3 regions of the Lysinibacillus sp. FSL M8-0216 genome follow, and region 1 is predicted to be linked to each of the others. Evidence: a T-box and tRNA genes for the amino acid it is inferred to sense, from the RefSeq annotation. Region 1 holds a T-box; the other regions hold tRNA genes.
What was found. A T-box is a leader RNA that pairs with one kind of tRNA and senses whether it is charged. The one in region 1 lies ahead of ileS (isoleucine--tRNA ligase), so its partner is inferred to be a tRNA-Ile.

Region 1 (4,922 bases):
GCTGGATTCAGTTACAATAGTTGTAATAATTTTCTAGTGAAAGGTTTGATGAGTTGATATTTGCTCTATTGGACAATGCGACTGCTTTTTTCCTAAGCCTGCCACTCCTACTCATTTATTTGAAAAGTAAGCCACAGGAAGAATCCACTTGGCGTTGGTCGATGCCATTATGGATTTTCAATTACTTAGGCATTCGATATTTTGTTTTGTTTGGAGAATTGTTTTGGGTAGTCCTATGTTGGCAGTTACTATTTTTGTGGCCCTTAAGTATTGCAATGTATATTCATTTATTCAATAAAGAAAAGAATTGGGCTTTTTACATAGGTTTGAAGAAGAAATATGTACTTATTGTAGGGTCCTTCATGGTTCTATTCGGTGGTACTCTAGTCTATTCACTATTTCAGGCAAATCACCAGGTTATTGCTTTTCATCGACAGGTAATGGCGGAGATTGAGTCAAATCCAGATCGTCAGGATTATTTGATGCACCACACAATTGCGCCTTCCACACTTCTGGGTGTAGCAGATGATATAGCTGAGGTTCGCAAGGGGAAAATAGTTGCTTCCACATTACCTTGGCGTAGCAAGGTAATAGTGCACATGGACAATTGGCAAAAGGAATTTACATATGTCCGTTTTTACGATGGTTGGAAGTTAGATGGGCTCTACAGTGAGAACATAACAATAATGAACAAAGGGGAGTCTGACAATTGATACAGAATATATTGATAGCAGGGGATTTAAAGGATAAGCTAAGCGCAATAAAACAAGGTCAAACAGCATGGGAACAAGTGAATCAAGAACAGCTTTTACAGTCTATGCTAGCCCATATCGGCTCTACTGATAGTGAACTAAGAGATACTTATATTTATAGTAGCTTCTATGAATGGATACTAGAAAAAAATCTGCTGGATCATCGTTGCTTGACTAAGCTATGGCATTATTGTTTGGATCATTTATTACTGAATGGTATTGAGGAAGAGGAATCAGATGGGGTCTTTACTCGTTCCTTTACGACTTTATTAGTAGCGCTTATATTAGCAAGGGATTTAAAGGATAACTTTTTATCGCAGGACAGCATAGAGGAAGGTCAAACAAAGTTACTGAACTATGTAAAAGCTGAAATGGATGTAAGGGGCTTTGTACCTGGCAAGGGATGGGCGCATAGTGTGGCACATGTATCAGATGCGATGGATGAACTTGTGAAAAATCCTAAAATAAAGAAAACTGCCTATGATGATATGTTACATGCCTTATGGTCCATGTATTTACAGCCTCATTATATCTTTATCCATGATGAGGATGAAAGGCTGTTAGTGCCCATTTTTGCGATGTTGGAGCGAGGATTAGCACAAAATGAAGTCGTCCAATTAATACAGCAAATGCCAGCAACCTTATCGACATTAAAAGACCAATTGGATGAAGCGAATTTTTATATTGTAAGGTTTAATTGTAAAATATTGCTAAAGAGCTTTTTTATTCAAACGAATCACCAAGCTCAATATGCATCTTTACATCAAAGCATTGTCACTTGTCTAAATGAAATTAATTAAGATTGTCCACCGTTGACAGACAATTGGTAATTTGATAAGATGAGTGACAATAAAAGCATACAAATTCGTTGATGAGAAAAAGTAATGTTTCATTTTGTTCTACAGAGAGCCGACATTTGGTGGAAGTCGGTGTGCAGGTGTTACATGAAAATCCTCTCTGAGAAGGTTGGCTGAAAATAGTAAGCTAACTCGGGTGTCTACCGTTAAAAAGAACACGTATGATAGTACGTTGCTGAGTGCTATTGACTAAGATGTCAATAGAATTAGGGTGGTATTCGCGGTTAACCCCGTCCCTTTCCTTGGGACGGGGTTTTTTGTATGCCTTTTATACAAAATAATATTGTATAGGAGGAAATAAAATGAAAGCAGAACAAAAGAAGGAAACGACGCTTGAACGAGAAACTCGGATACGGGCATTGTGGGAGCAAGAGGGAACGTTTTTAACTTCCGTCACAAATCGAGCTGGACAGCAACCCTTTGTATTTTATGAGGGACCACCAACAGCAAATGGTTTACCACATGTCGGGCATGCCTTTGGTAGAACGATTAAAGATGTAGTGGCCCGCTTTAAAACCATGCAAGGGTATTTAGTTGAACGAAAAGCAGGCTGGGATACACATGGTTTACCTGTAGAACTAGGTGTAGAAAAGGCATTAGGTATATCAGGGAAGCAGGAGATTGAGAATTATGGAGTGGAGCGTTTTATTCAAGCGTGTAAAAATAGTGTTTTTACCTACGAACAGAAATGGCGTTCCTTTACAGAGCAGCTTGGCTATTGGCTGGATATGGATGATCCATATCTCACATTAAGTAATGACTATATAGAATCAGTGTGGCATATTTTAAGCCATGTTCATAAGGAACAACTTTTATATAAAGGGCATCGAGTTTCACCATATTGCCCGAGTTGTCAAACATCCTTAAGCTCACATGAAGTAGCACAGGGCTATAAGGATGTGAAAGATTTATCTGTCACAGCCATGTTTAAGCTTGCTGATCGTGATGAATACTTCTTAGGCTGGACAACAACACCATGGACATTACCTGCTAATGTGGCATTGGCGATGAATCCATCTCTACAATATGTACGTGTAAAGCAAGGGGATCAAGTGTTTATTCTAGCCAAATCATTGGTATCAAAGGTTTTCACTGAAGCTGTGGAAATTTTAAGTGAGCATACTGGGCAGGAATTTGCTGGTGTGTCGTATCAACCATTATTTTCATATGTAACTGTTCATCCAGGTCATGTTGTCGTGATGGCTGATTATGTCACTGAGAATAGCGGTACAGGGATTGTGCATATTGCTCCAGCGTATGGGGAGGACGATTATAAAACAGTTCAACAGCATGGCTTGTCCTTTGTCAATGTAGTGGATCTGAAAGGCTGTTACACAGAAGAGGTGCCAGAGCTAGTCGGACGCTTTGTGAAAGATTGTGATGTGGACATTATAAAAATGCTTGCGAAAAAGGAGCTCTTATTTAGTAAAGAAAAATATGAGCATAGCTACCCGCATTGCTGGCGATGTGATTCTCCATTATTGTACTATGCAACGGACAGCTGGTTTATCAAAATGACCGCTTTAAAAGAGCAGTTATTACAAAACAATCAGCAAGTGACTTGGTATCCTAATCATATTAAGGACGGTCGATTTGGCCATTTTCTAGAAAATATAGTGGATTGGAATATAAGCCGTAACCGCTATTGGGGTACACCGTTGAATGTCTGGATTTGTCAGGATTGTGGGCATGAGGAGGCTCCCAACAGTATCGCAACGTTAAGAAAATTAGCCAAGGGAGATGTCGAACAACAAATCGAGCTTCATAAACCATTTATTGATGAAATTGTTTGTATTTGTCCTACTTGTCAAGGGGATATGACGCGTACACCAGAGGTAATTGATGTATGGTTTGACAGCGGCTCAATGCCTTTTGCTCAGCAACATTATCCTTTCGAAGATGTTAAAACTTTTCACAATCAGTTTCCAGCAGATGTTGTAATTGAGGGGATCGACCAAACTCGAGGTTTTTTCTATAGCTTATTAGCGGTATCGACGTTATTCACAGGAAAGCCAGCTTATAAACAGGTGTTATCATTAGGGCATGTGTTAGATGAACATGGACAAAAGATGTCAAAAAGTAAAGGCAATGCTTTAGAGCCTGTAGAGCTAATAGAGCAATATGGAGCAGATGCATTACGTTGGGCGTTTTTAGTTGATAGCTCGCCTTGGAATCCAAAGCGTTTTTCCAAAAAGATTGTGGTTGATGCTAAATCAAAGCTAGTGGATACATTGGAAAATACCTTTCAGTTTTATCAGCTCTATGCCAACATTGATGAATTTACGTATGATGCTACAAATACTGGTACACGAACACCTTTAGATCAGTGGATATTGTCCCGATTGCATCATACAATCCAGCTTGTGACAACTGCTATGGATGAATATCAATTTACACATGCAACTAGGGAAATTGCACAATTAATGGAAGAGCTAAGTAATTGGTACATTCGTCGATCCCGTGCCAGATTTTGGGCACATGGGCTGACAGCGGATAAACGGGGCGCATTTAGTACCCTTTATGAGGTTTTAACGAACATTTGCCGATTACTTGCACCATTCACACCCTTTATCACAGAGGATATTTACCGACAATTAACAGGCAAGAGTGTGCATATAGAAGACTATCCAATCTACGACGAAAAACTAGTGAATCACCAGCTTGAACAAGAAATGGCTACGGTTTTAACAGTTGTAGAGCTTGGCAGGAGTATTCGTAATAGTCAGGGGATGAAGGTTAAACAGCCCTTAAGTGAGCTTATTGTTGCTATATCTGGAGAGCTGACTGATTATCAAGCCTATAGCGAGCTAATTCAAGAGGAATTAAACATGAAAGCTTGCAAATGGACACATGATTTCTCTGCATATGAAAGCATCCAATATAAGCTTAATTTTAAAACAGCTGGTGCCGCATTTGGTTCAAAGGTCAATCAAGTAAAGTCGTATATGATGACGTTAACGGATCAAGAGAAAGAACAGCTACAGCGAAATGCGGAATTACCAATCATGTTAGAAGGGCAGCAGCTAAACTTGTTATCAAGCCATGTCATAGCTGAAGCGATTGTGAAAGACCACTATATTTTAGCTGAAGATAGCACTTGCCGTGTATTGATGAATGTTCAACTAACCGAGAGTTTGCTACAAGAGGGGCAAATGCGAGAATTAATTCGGTTCATCCAAGATTCTCGTAAAAAGTGGCAGCTGTCTGTTGAACAATATATATCGATTGCCTTTCGCGGTAGTGAAGAGGTACTTTCCATCATTCAGCAGCATGAAGCGTTATTACAAGCCAATGTATTAGTCAAATCCATACA
Region 2 (4,922 bases), 2.4 Mb from region 1:
CAGTGTCAGGCGGACAGTTTGACTGGGGCGGTCGCCTCCTAAAAGGTAACGGAGGCGCCCAAAGGTTCCCTCAGAATGGTTGGAAATCATTCGTAGAGTGTAAAGGCACAAGGGAGCTTGACTGCGAGACCTACAAGTCGAGCAGGGTCGAAAGACGGGCTTAGTGATCCGGTGGTTCCGCATGGAAGGGCCATCGCTCAACGGATAAAAGCTACCCCGGGGATAACAGGCTTATCTCCCCCAAGAGTCCACATCGACGGGGAGGTTTGGCACCTCGATGTCGGCTCATCGCATCCTGGGGCTGTAGTCGGTCCCAAGGGTTGGGCTGTTCGCCCATTAAAGCGGTACGCGAGCTGGGTTCAGAACGTCGTGAGACAGTTCGGTCCCTATCCGTCGTGGGCGTAGGAAATTTGAGAGGAGCTGTCCTTAGTACGAGAGGACCGGGATGGACACACCGCTGGTGTACCAGTTGTCTTGCCAAAGGCATCGCTGGGTAGCTATGTGTGGACGGGATAAGTGCTGAAAGCATCTAAGCATGAAGCCCCCCTCAAGATGAGATTTCCCATTACGCAAGTAAGTAAGATCCCTCAAAGACGATGAGGTAGATAGGTTCGAGGTGGAAGTGTGGTGACACATGGAGCTGACGAATACTAATCGATCGAGGACTTAACCAAAAAAGTTTGAAACCTTCAATGAACCGTTTATCCAGTTTTGAAAGAATAAGCTTTCAATTGAATAAGTGAAGTGATGATGGCAAAGAGGTCACACCCGTTCCCATACCGAACACGGAAGTTAAGCTCTTTAGCGCCGATGGTAGTTGGGGGCTTCCCCCTGTGAGAGTAGGACGTCGCTTCGCTTATTTTTTATGGAGGATTAGCTCAGTTGGGAGAGCACCTGCCTTACAAGCAGGGGGTCGGCGGTTCGAGCCCGTCATCCTCCACCATTTTGGTCCCGTGGTGTAGCGGTTAACATGCCTGCCTGTCACGCAGGAGATCGCCGGTTCGATCCCGGTCGGGACCGTTATTTTTTTATTGCCGGTGTAGCTCAGTTGGTAGAGCAACTGACTTGTAATCAGTAGGTCGTGGGTTCGACTCCTATCGCCGGCACCATTATTCCCTTGGAGGGGTAGCGAAGTGGCTAAACGCGGCGGACTGTAAATCCGCTCCTTAGGGTTCGGCGGTTCGAATCCGTCCCCCTCCACCATTTTAGGGGCATAGTTCAACGGTAGAATAGAGGTCTCCAAAACCTTTGGTGTGGGTTCGATTCCTACTGCCCCTGCCAGGTATTGAGGTACTCGTTCATATATGGCTGTTATTATATAGTGGCGGTTGTGGCGAAGTGGTTAACGCATCGGATTGTGGTTCCGACATTCGTGGGTTCGATTCCCATCAGTCGCCCCATTTTAAAATTGGGGTATAGCCAAGCGGTAAGGCAACGGATTTTGATTCCGTCATGCCTAGGTTCGAATCCTAGTACCCCAGCCATTTTTTATTTTACGAGCCATTAGCTCAGTTGGTAGAGCATCTGACTTTTAATCAGAGGGTCGAAGGTTCGAGTCCTTCATGGCTCATCATTTTTTATTAATTTTGCGCCCGTAGCTCAATTGGATAGAGCGTCTGACTACGGATCAGAAGGTTATGGGTTCGACTCCTGTCGGGCGCGCCAATTTATTCATGTTTTCGGAATGTAGCTCAGCTTGGTAGAGCACTTGGTTTGGGACCAAGGGGTCGTAGGTTCGAATCCTGTCATTCCGATCATCTATAAATGGGGCCTTAGCTCAGCTGGGAGAGCGCCTGCCTTGCACGCAGGAGGTCAGCGGTTCGATCCCGCTAGGCTCCACCATTTTAATATTTTTGGAGGTATACCCAAGTCTGGCTGAAGGGATCGGTCTTGAAAACCGACAGGCGGGTAACACCGCGCGGGGGTTCGAATCCCTCTACCTCCTCCATTTCGGGTCAGTAGCTCAGTTGGTAGAGCATTAGATTGAAGCTCTAAGTGTCGGCGGTTCGATTCCGTCCTGACCCACCATTATTTGCGGGTGTAGTTTAATGGTAAAACCTCAGCCTTCCAAGCTGATGTCGTGAGTTCGATTCTCATCACCCGCTCCAAAATGGGCCTATAGCTCAGCTGGTTAGAGCGCACGCCTGATAAGCGTGAGGTCGATGGTTCGAGTCCATTTAGGCCCATCATTATTCCGAAGTAGCTCAGTTGGTAGTAGCACCTGACTGTTAATCAGGTTGTCGCAGGTTCGAGTCCTGCCTTCGGAGCCACGGCCCGTTGGTCAAGTGGTTAAGACACCGCCCTTTCACGGCGGTAACACGGGTTCGAATCCCGTACGGGTCATCAAGCATGTAGCACAGTTGTGTGCTACATGCTTTTTTTATCTTTGCATAAACAGGTATCAAAGCTATAAATCCTTTGACAAGGTTTTGTAGCTTTTTAATGTTAGGTCTAAACATTTCCTTCTACCAAATGCTCATAATCCCTCTCTTTTTATAGGCTCGTTTAAAGGAGTACTATAATTCAATTACTACTTGGAACGATGCTTTATAGTAAATTTGAACAAACTATTTCATATATGCAATATGTATGTTTTTTCACTAGCTATTTTCATGGTGCTTATTGCCTCGTTCCTCTAATATGAGGATAAGTGGAGGAATCGATATGAATATACAGGAGATACAATGTTTTTTAAATCAATACCAGCTGGAACAAAATGAATCCAAACTTTGGTTAGAAAATAGATTACAACAGATTAAAAGTGCAGGGGAATATAAGCCTACAACAGAGGAGCTAGTTTTTGGCGCACGAGTTGCATGGCGTAATAGCAATAAATGTATTGGACGGTTGTTTTGGCAATCATTGCATGTAGTAGATGCACGAGAAGTTTTAGATGAACAGGGCATTTTTCAAAAGTTACTAGAGCATATTGAGTATGCCACTAATCATGGGAAAATTCGTCCAACTATAACAGTGTTTGCAACTGACAGAGTACGGATTTGGAATCATCAGCTAATTCGTTATGCAGGCTACGAAACAGAAGAAGGCATTATTGGAGATGCACATTCCATCATTTTTACAAAAGTATGTGAATCGATGGGCTGGAAAGGCGAGCGTACGCCGTTTGATGTATTACCACTTGTCATACAGGTAGATGGACATGCTCCCCAACTATTTACGATTCCTACCGAGTATATTTTAGAGGTTCCAATACGTCATCCGGAATCGGAAGCTGTAGAGAAATTAGAATTGAAATGGTATGCTGTTCCTATTATTTCGAGTATGCGTTTTCAAATGGCTGGCATTGATTTTCAAGCAGCTCCATTTAATGGCTGGTATATGGGGACTGAAATTGGGGCACGCAATTTAGCCGATCATGAGCGTTATAATATGCTCCCAGCTATTGCGGATATATTTAATCTGGATACAACCAAACAAGCTTCTCTTTGGCGTGACCGAGCATTAGTGGAGCTCAATATAGCTGTCCTTCATTCTTTTAAAGAGAATGGTGTGAGCATTGTAGATCATCATACTGCTGCTCAGCAGTTTAAATTATTTGAGGAAGCTGAGGAATCAGCAGGGCGAGAAGTTACGGGTAACTGGACATGGTTAATCCCACCACTTTCCCCTGCGACCACTCATATATTCCATAAGCCTTATGTAAATACCTACCATACGCCCAATTATTTTTATCAGAAACCATGTTATTAACTTTAAAGGAGTTGTTCATAAACGAACAGCTCCTAAGTACCTTTTTAGGAGAGAGGCAATTCAAGATGTTGAACCAAAATATTTCGAATATCCCTTGGCAACAATTGACGACACCTTATGGCAGAGGAACAGACATTCCTCGCCTAATTGAACAGGAACAATATCAAGAGCTGACTGAACTAATCGAACATCAAGGAACACTTTGGCAGGTGACGCCATGGGTTTTGCTTATTCTTTTAAAAAAGCTTTCAAGTAAAAATGTGAAGGAAGTCTCCTTAGCAGAAATAGAGCTTTATTTAGCTGTGGCTCATGCAATAACTGAGGATTATCAAGATTCAACACATAACGTTTCAACGATGCAAGAGCTTTTGGATACGAAATATTTATGGGTGGAAAATGAAGAGGATGATGAGCTGGAATGGGAGGAAGATACACCTAGAGGCTATGAACCAGAAGCTTTTTTAGGCTATTATTATTTTAGTTTTTTACTCCTTCAAGAGGCAATCCCTGTTTTTACTGCTATTAAGGCACATACCAAGAGCACAACAGAGGAACTTGAGGAACTGCTAGCCTTACTAAAACATCAAAAAAAGAAATGGATATAGACAAAAAGCAGATGGGGTCAGATCACTTCCCCAACTGCTTAAATTTAATGGACATATTCATCTTTAGAGGCTCGCATGGAACATAAGAAGAGTGTCATAGCAACAACAACAAAGAGCCAGCCGGCAATATTCCAACCACCAAATAAATCATGGAGGTATCCGAAAAGAATCGGCCCAATGGCAGCGAATAAATAGCCCAATGATTGTGCAAACCCTGATAGATCAGCGGCTTCAAATGCTGTACGTGTGCGAAGTGTAAAGAACATCATTGCTAATGCGAATGAAGCTCCACCTGCTAAACCTAGAAGGATCATCCATAATATCCCCAACGTTGTCCATTCCATTACAACGCCGACAAATCCTACTAAATAGAACGATGTAAACATAAGGACAAGTGGTCTTTGTGAAGTCATTTTACCAGCAATAATGGGGACAGCCAATGCCATGGGGACTTGTGAGAATTGCATAATGGAAAACATCCAACCAGCTTTATCAGGAGCCAATCCCTGCGCAATATAAATTTCAGGAATCCAAGCTGCTGTCGTATAAAATAATAAAGATTGTAAGCCCATTGCACCTGTTACTGCCCATGTAACAGGTGATTTC
Region 3 (4,922 bases), 1.2 Mb from region 1:
GCCGTAACAACCATATTGACTTACAAGATGGCCTGATTCCTGTTTCACCAGGTAGTCATTTTTTAATGGGCGGTATTATTGCTGATGATAAAGGCAGAACCACTATAGCCAACTTGTATGCTATCGGCGAAGTGGCCTGTACAGGTGTTCACGGAGCAAATCGTTTAGCTAGTAACTCCCTATTAGAAGGGATTACTTTTGGTCACAGAATGGCATATTTCATTATCCAACAAGGCTGTAGTCAAAAGGATTTCTTACTTGCTAGCGATAAAAATGTCGATTCAATGCCTTCATTATTTAGCAAACAACAATTACAGCAACATATGATGCAGTACTTAGGTATCGTTAGGAACGGTGACGATTTGCAATATTCCCTCCAGCAATTACCCTCTATACAAGCACTTCTCCATGCAAATTTAAAGGGTTTGCAACAGACTGAGCTGGAACTATATATGATGCATGTTGTCGCCACATTAATAACCCATGCGGCCATTACAAGAACTGAAACACGTGGAGCCCACATTCGTAGCGATAAACCCGCGATGGTAGCAAAGTGGGCAAACCGATGGATTATTTTTTCGCAAGGACAAATGAAAGTGAGGAATTCATTGTATGAATATCATCAAACTCGAGGAAATGCTCAAACAATTTTTTAATGAGGATATAGGTGATGGGGATTTATCGAGTGAATATATTTTTTCTCCTAAAGAGCAAGGAACTTTTTCATTTTATGCCAAAGAAAGTGGCATTTTTTGTGGCGCACCTATTATTGAGCATGGCTTTCACGTACTAGATCGGTCTATAAAAGTCAACCTTCCTAAAAAAGATGGGGAAGCCGTAGAGGCTGGCGACGTCATTGCTATTATAGATGGCCCCTTACAAAAATTATTAATGGGAGAACGCGTAATTTTAAATCTTATACAACGGATGTCTGCAATAGCTACGGCGGCTCACCTAGCAGTACAGGAAATTGCAGGAACGAACACAAAAATATGTGATACCCGTAAAACGATTCCTGGTTTGCGTATGCTTGATAAATATGCTGTTCGAATCGGTGGTGCTTTTAACCATCGCAATGGCCTATTTGATGCAATCATGCTAAAGGATAATCATATTGCTTTTGCTGGTAGCATGACAAACGCCATTCAGGCTGCTAGAGAAAAAGTTGGTCATACCGTTAAAATTGAAGTGGAAATAGAAACAAAAAAACAGCTAGATGAAGCCATTTTAGCTGGAGCAGATATTATAATGTTTGATAATCGAAGTCCTGAAGAAATACGTGCATGGCTGCCTGCTGTTCCTTCTTCTATCACGACTGAAGCGTCAGGTGGCATTACTCTTGAAAATATAAGAGCTTATGCTCAAACTGGTATACAGTGGATTTCACTTGGTTCTCTAACCCACTCTGTCAAAGCCTTTGACATTAGCGCCCTTGTACAAATGAAAGGAGGCTATTCCATTGTCCATCACTAGTTTATTACAGCAGACGACGTTACTTCCTGAGCATTATCGAGCATTATCCGTAACGGAAATGGAATCTCGTATTTTATCCATCAAAAAGAAATTAGGATCTAAGCTTTTTATTCCGGGTCATCACTATCAAAAAGATGAAGTTATCCAATTTGCTGATGCAACGGGAGATTCCTTACAGCTGGCTCAATTATCTGCAGCAAACAAAGAGGCGGAGCACATCGTATTTTGTGGGGTACATTTTATGGCTGAAACTGCTGATATGCTAACATCAAAACAGCAACATGTATATTTACCAGATATGCGTGCAGGTTGCTCGATGGCTGACATGGCTGATATTTATCAAACTGAACAAGCATGGCCCATTTTACAGCAGCTCTTTGGTGATACGATCATTCCACTTACCTATGTTAATTCAACAGCCGCTATTAAAGCCTTTACAGGAAGACATGGTGGTGCATGTGTAACATCCTCTAATGCGAAAGAGCTTGTTCAGTGGGCATTTACACAAAAACAGCGTATCTTCTTTTTACCCGACCAACATTTAGGCAGAAATACTGCTTATGACTTAGGTGTTCCACTCGAGAATATGGCCGTTTGGAATCCGCATAAAAATATACTTGAAACTAAACAGCCTCTTGAGAACATCCAAGTTATTCTGTGGAAGGGTCATTGCTCTGTACATGAAGGATTTACAGTTCAACATACAGAGACTGTTCGTAAGGAATATCCAGCCATGAAAATTATTGTTCACCCTGAATGTAGTCGTGAAGTTGTAGATGCGGCTGATGATGCTGGTTCAACTAAGTACATTATCGATACAATTAGTCAAGCACCTAGTGGATCTGCATGGGCAATAGGGACAGAAATGAATCTGGTCAATCGTATTATAAAGCAGCATCCAGATAAACAGATCATCTCTTTAAATGAAAACTTTTGTCCTTGCCTAACAATGAATCGCATTGATCTCCCCCATTTACTATGGTGCTTAGAAAGCATTGAACAAGGTCAACCACATAACCGTATTCAAGTTGATAGCCATACTAGCACTGAAGCTCTTAGTTCTCTGGAAAGAATGTTAGCAAGAAGATAAATTACGATTTTAAAGCAGAGATGTTGTAAAAAACAATATTTCTGCTTTTTATTTGCTCATAAAATTAAGTATCTGGTTACCTCCTGAAATTGACACTCATTTATTTTTTATGATAATGTCGATTTGGAGGTGATAAGAAATGTCTTTTCAATCGAAAAATATTTTCATTAATTTACCAGTAAAAAATGTAAACAAATCCACGTCATTTTTTAAGGAGTTAGGTTTTGAGTTCAATCAACAATTCAGTGATGAAACAACTTCCTCAATGATTATTAGCGAAAATATTTTTGCTTTACTAATGGTCGAAGATCGCTTCAAAGGATTTAGTAACAAGGAGATACCGGATACTACTGTTTCTGCCCAAGCAATTTTATGTCTATCTGCAGAAAATCGCGAGCAAGTAGATCAGCTAGTAAATAAGGCACTTGCCTCCGGGGGTAAACCTTATAGTGATCCACAGGATCATGGATTTATGTATGGCTGGGGTTTTCAAGATTTAGATGGGCATATTTGGGAAGTAGTTTATATGGATGAGCATGCAATGAATCAAGAGTAAATCGTTTATCTTATATTAGTTTTCTATAAAAAAACAGTAGACGCACATGCATCTACTGTTTTTTGTATGACCCGTACGGGATTCGAACCCGTGTTACCGCCGTGAAAGGGCGGTGTCTTAACCACTTGACCAACGGGCCAATGGCGGAGAAGGAGGGATTTGAACCCTCGCGCCGGTTACCCGACCTACACCCTTAGCAGGGGCGCCTCTTCAGCCTCTTGAGTACTTCCCCACACAAAAAAATGGCTCCGAAGGCAGGACTCGAACCTGCGACAACCTGATTAACAGTCAGGTGCTACTACCAACTGAGCTACTTCGGAATAAATAATGGGCCTAAATGGACTCGAACCATCGACCTCACGCTTATCAGGCGTGCGCTCTAACCAGCTGAGCTATAGGCCCTTGGAGCGGGTGATGAGAATCGAACTCACGACATCAGCTTGGAAGGCTGAGGTTTTACCATTAAACTACACCCGCATAAATGGTGGGTCAGGACGGAATCGAACCGCCGACACTTAGAGCTTCAATCTAATGCTCTACCAACTGAGCTACTGACCCATTTCGTCCATGCTAAGCTTGCTCACTTTTTGCTTCTCATGTCTATAAAAAAATGGCGGTCCCGACCGGGATCGAACCGGCGATCTCCTGCGTGACAGGCAGGCATGTTAACCGCTACACCACGGGACCATTTGGTTGCGGGGGCCGGATTTGAACCAACGACCTTCGGGTTATGAGCCCGACGAGCTACCACTGCTCCACCCCGCGATAATCTTATTGTCTTTTCGAGTTTTTAAAGCACCATTTATGAATAAAACTGGAGGAGGTAGAGGGATTCGAACCCCCGCGCGGTGTTACCCGCCTGTCGGTTTTCAAGACCGATCCCTTCAGCCAGACTTGGGTATACCTCCGTAATAATATATAAATGATGGACCTTGCAGGACTCGAACCTGCGACCGGACGGTTATGAGCCGTCTGCTCTAACCAACTGAGCTAAAGGTCCTTAAGATGGCGGCAGAGGGGATCGAACCCCCGACCTTACGGGTATGAACCGTACGCTCTAGCCAGCTGAGCTACGCCGCCAGGATCTTTATACTGGTTAATTACTATGGTGGAGCCTAGCGGGATCGAACCGCTGACCTCCTGCGTGCAAGGCAGGCGCTCTCCCAGCTGAGCTAAGGCCCCATAATATTTTTTGGAAATGGTCGGGAAGACAGGATTCGAACCTGCGACCCCTTGGTCCCAAACCAAGTGCTCTACCAAGCTGAGCTACTTCCCGTTGTTCTTATGGCGCGCCCGACAGGAGTCGAACCCATAACCTTCTGATCCGTAGTCAGACGCTCTATCCAATTGAGCTACGGGCGCATATAAAATGGTGCCGAGGACCGGAATCGAACCGGTACGGTAGTCACCTACCGCAGGATTTTAAGTCCTGTGCGTCTGCCAGTTCCGCCACCCCGGCACATTTGGAGCGGAAGACGAGGTTCGAACTCGCGACCCCCACCTTGGCAAGGTGGTGTTCTACCACTGAACTACTTCCGCATGTGCATAAGTTTTTTTATCTGGCATATTGAAAAATGGTGCGGGTGAAGGGAGTCGAACCCCCACGCCTTGCGGCGCTAGATCCTAAGTCTAGTGCGTCTGCCAATTCCGCCACACCCGCTTAATATGGTTGGTACTTATAAATGGTGAGCCATGAAGGACTCGAACCTTCGACCCTCTGATTAAAAGTCAGATGCTCTACCAACTGAGCTAATGGCTCGTCTGAAATGGTGCCGGCTATAGGAATCGAACCCACGACCTACT

Region 2: it has a tRNA-Ile gene. The T-box ahead of ileS (isoleucine--tRNA ligase) is inferred to sense a tRNA for this amino acid. The anticodon was not compared.
Region 3: it has a tRNA-Ile gene. The T-box ahead of ileS (isoleucine--tRNA ligase) is inferred to sense a tRNA for this amino acid. The anticodon was not compared.

Annotation. Positions count from the first base shown of each region.
Region 1 covers NZ_CP152007.1:2,630,707-2,635,628, reverse strand. Annotated here, with positions in the region: gene MKX57_RS12845 (hypothetical protein) at 363-713, shown strand; gene MKX57_RS12840 (DUF2785 domain-containing protein) at 710-1,552, shown strand; T-box leader at 1,612-1,850, shown strand; gene ileS (isoleucine--tRNA ligase) at 1,912-4,922, shown strand, end outside.
Region 2 covers NZ_CP152007.1:260,245-265,166, forward strand. Annotated here, with positions in the region: rRNA gene MKX57_RS01185 (23S ribosomal RNA) at 1-674, shown strand, start outside; rRNA gene rrf (5S ribosomal RNA) at 741-856, shown strand; tRNA gene MKX57_RS01195 (tRNA-Val) at 868-943, shown strand; tRNA gene MKX57_RS01200 (tRNA-Asp) at 948-1,020, shown strand; tRNA gene MKX57_RS01205 (tRNA-Thr) at 1,034-1,109, shown strand; tRNA gene MKX57_RS01210 (tRNA-Tyr) at 1,120-1,203, shown strand; tRNA gene MKX57_RS01215 (tRNA-Trp) at 1,208-1,281, shown strand; tRNA gene MKX57_RS01220 (tRNA-His) at 1,325-1,400, shown strand; tRNA gene MKX57_RS01225 (tRNA-Gln) at 1,410-1,484, shown strand; tRNA gene MKX57_RS01230 (tRNA-Lys) at 1,498-1,570, shown strand; tRNA gene MKX57_RS01235 (tRNA-Arg) at 1,589-1,665, shown strand; tRNA gene MKX57_RS01240 (tRNA-Pro) at 1,681-1,754, shown strand; tRNA gene MKX57_RS01245 (tRNA-Ala) at 1,767-1,842, shown strand; tRNA gene MKX57_RS01250 (tRNA-Ser) at 1,856-1,948, shown strand; tRNA gene MKX57_RS01255 (tRNA-Phe) at 1,953-2,028, shown strand; tRNA gene MKX57_RS01260 (tRNA-Gly) at 2,035-2,108, shown strand; tRNA gene MKX57_RS01265 (tRNA-Ile) at 2,113-2,186, shown strand; tRNA gene MKX57_RS01270 (tRNA-Asn) at 2,194-2,270, shown strand; tRNA gene MKX57_RS01275 (tRNA-Glu) at 2,272-2,343, shown strand; gene MKX57_RS01280 (nitric oxide synthase oxygenase) at 2,665-3,711, shown strand; gene MKX57_RS01285 (hypothetical protein) at 3,777-4,316, shown strand; gene MKX57_RS01290 (MFS transporter) at 4,361-4,922, opposite strand, start outside.
Region 3 covers NZ_CP152007.1:3,806,940-3,811,861, forward strand. Annotated here, with positions in the region: gene nadB (L-aspartate oxidase) at 1-656, shown strand, start outside; gene nadC (carboxylating nicotinate-nucleotide diphosphorylase) at 613-1,473, shown strand; gene nadA (quinolinate synthase NadA) at 1,460-2,563, shown strand; gene MKX57_RS18870 (VOC family protein) at 2,703-3,119, shown strand; tRNA gene MKX57_RS18875 (tRNA-Glu) at 3,187-3,258, opposite strand; tRNA gene MKX57_RS18880 (tRNA-Ser) at 3,261-3,351, opposite strand; tRNA gene MKX57_RS18885 (tRNA-Asn) at 3,363-3,439, opposite strand; tRNA gene MKX57_RS18890 (tRNA-Ile) at 3,448-3,521, opposite strand; tRNA gene MKX57_RS18895 (tRNA-Gly) at 3,523-3,596, opposite strand; tRNA gene MKX57_RS18900 (tRNA-Phe) at 3,602-3,677, opposite strand; tRNA gene MKX57_RS18905 (tRNA-Asp) at 3,731-3,806, opposite strand; tRNA gene MKX57_RS18910 (tRNA-Met) at 3,810-3,884, opposite strand; tRNA gene MKX57_RS18915 (tRNA-Ser) at 3,935-4,027, opposite strand; tRNA gene MKX57_RS18920 (tRNA-Ile) at 4,046-4,119, opposite strand; tRNA gene MKX57_RS18925 (tRNA-Met) at 4,126-4,199, opposite strand; tRNA gene MKX57_RS18930 (tRNA-Ala) at 4,226-4,301, opposite strand; tRNA gene MKX57_RS18935 (tRNA-Pro) at 4,319-4,395, opposite strand; tRNA gene MKX57_RS18940 (tRNA-Arg) at 4,405-4,481, opposite strand; tRNA gene MKX57_RS18945 (tRNA-Leu) at 4,490-4,578, opposite strand; tRNA gene MKX57_RS18950 (tRNA-Gly) at 4,584-4,658, opposite strand; tRNA gene MKX57_RS18955 (tRNA-Leu) at 4,695-4,779, opposite strand; tRNA gene MKX57_RS18960 (tRNA-Lys) at 4,803-4,878, opposite strand; tRNA gene MKX57_RS18965 (tRNA-Thr) at 4,887-4,922, opposite strand, start outside.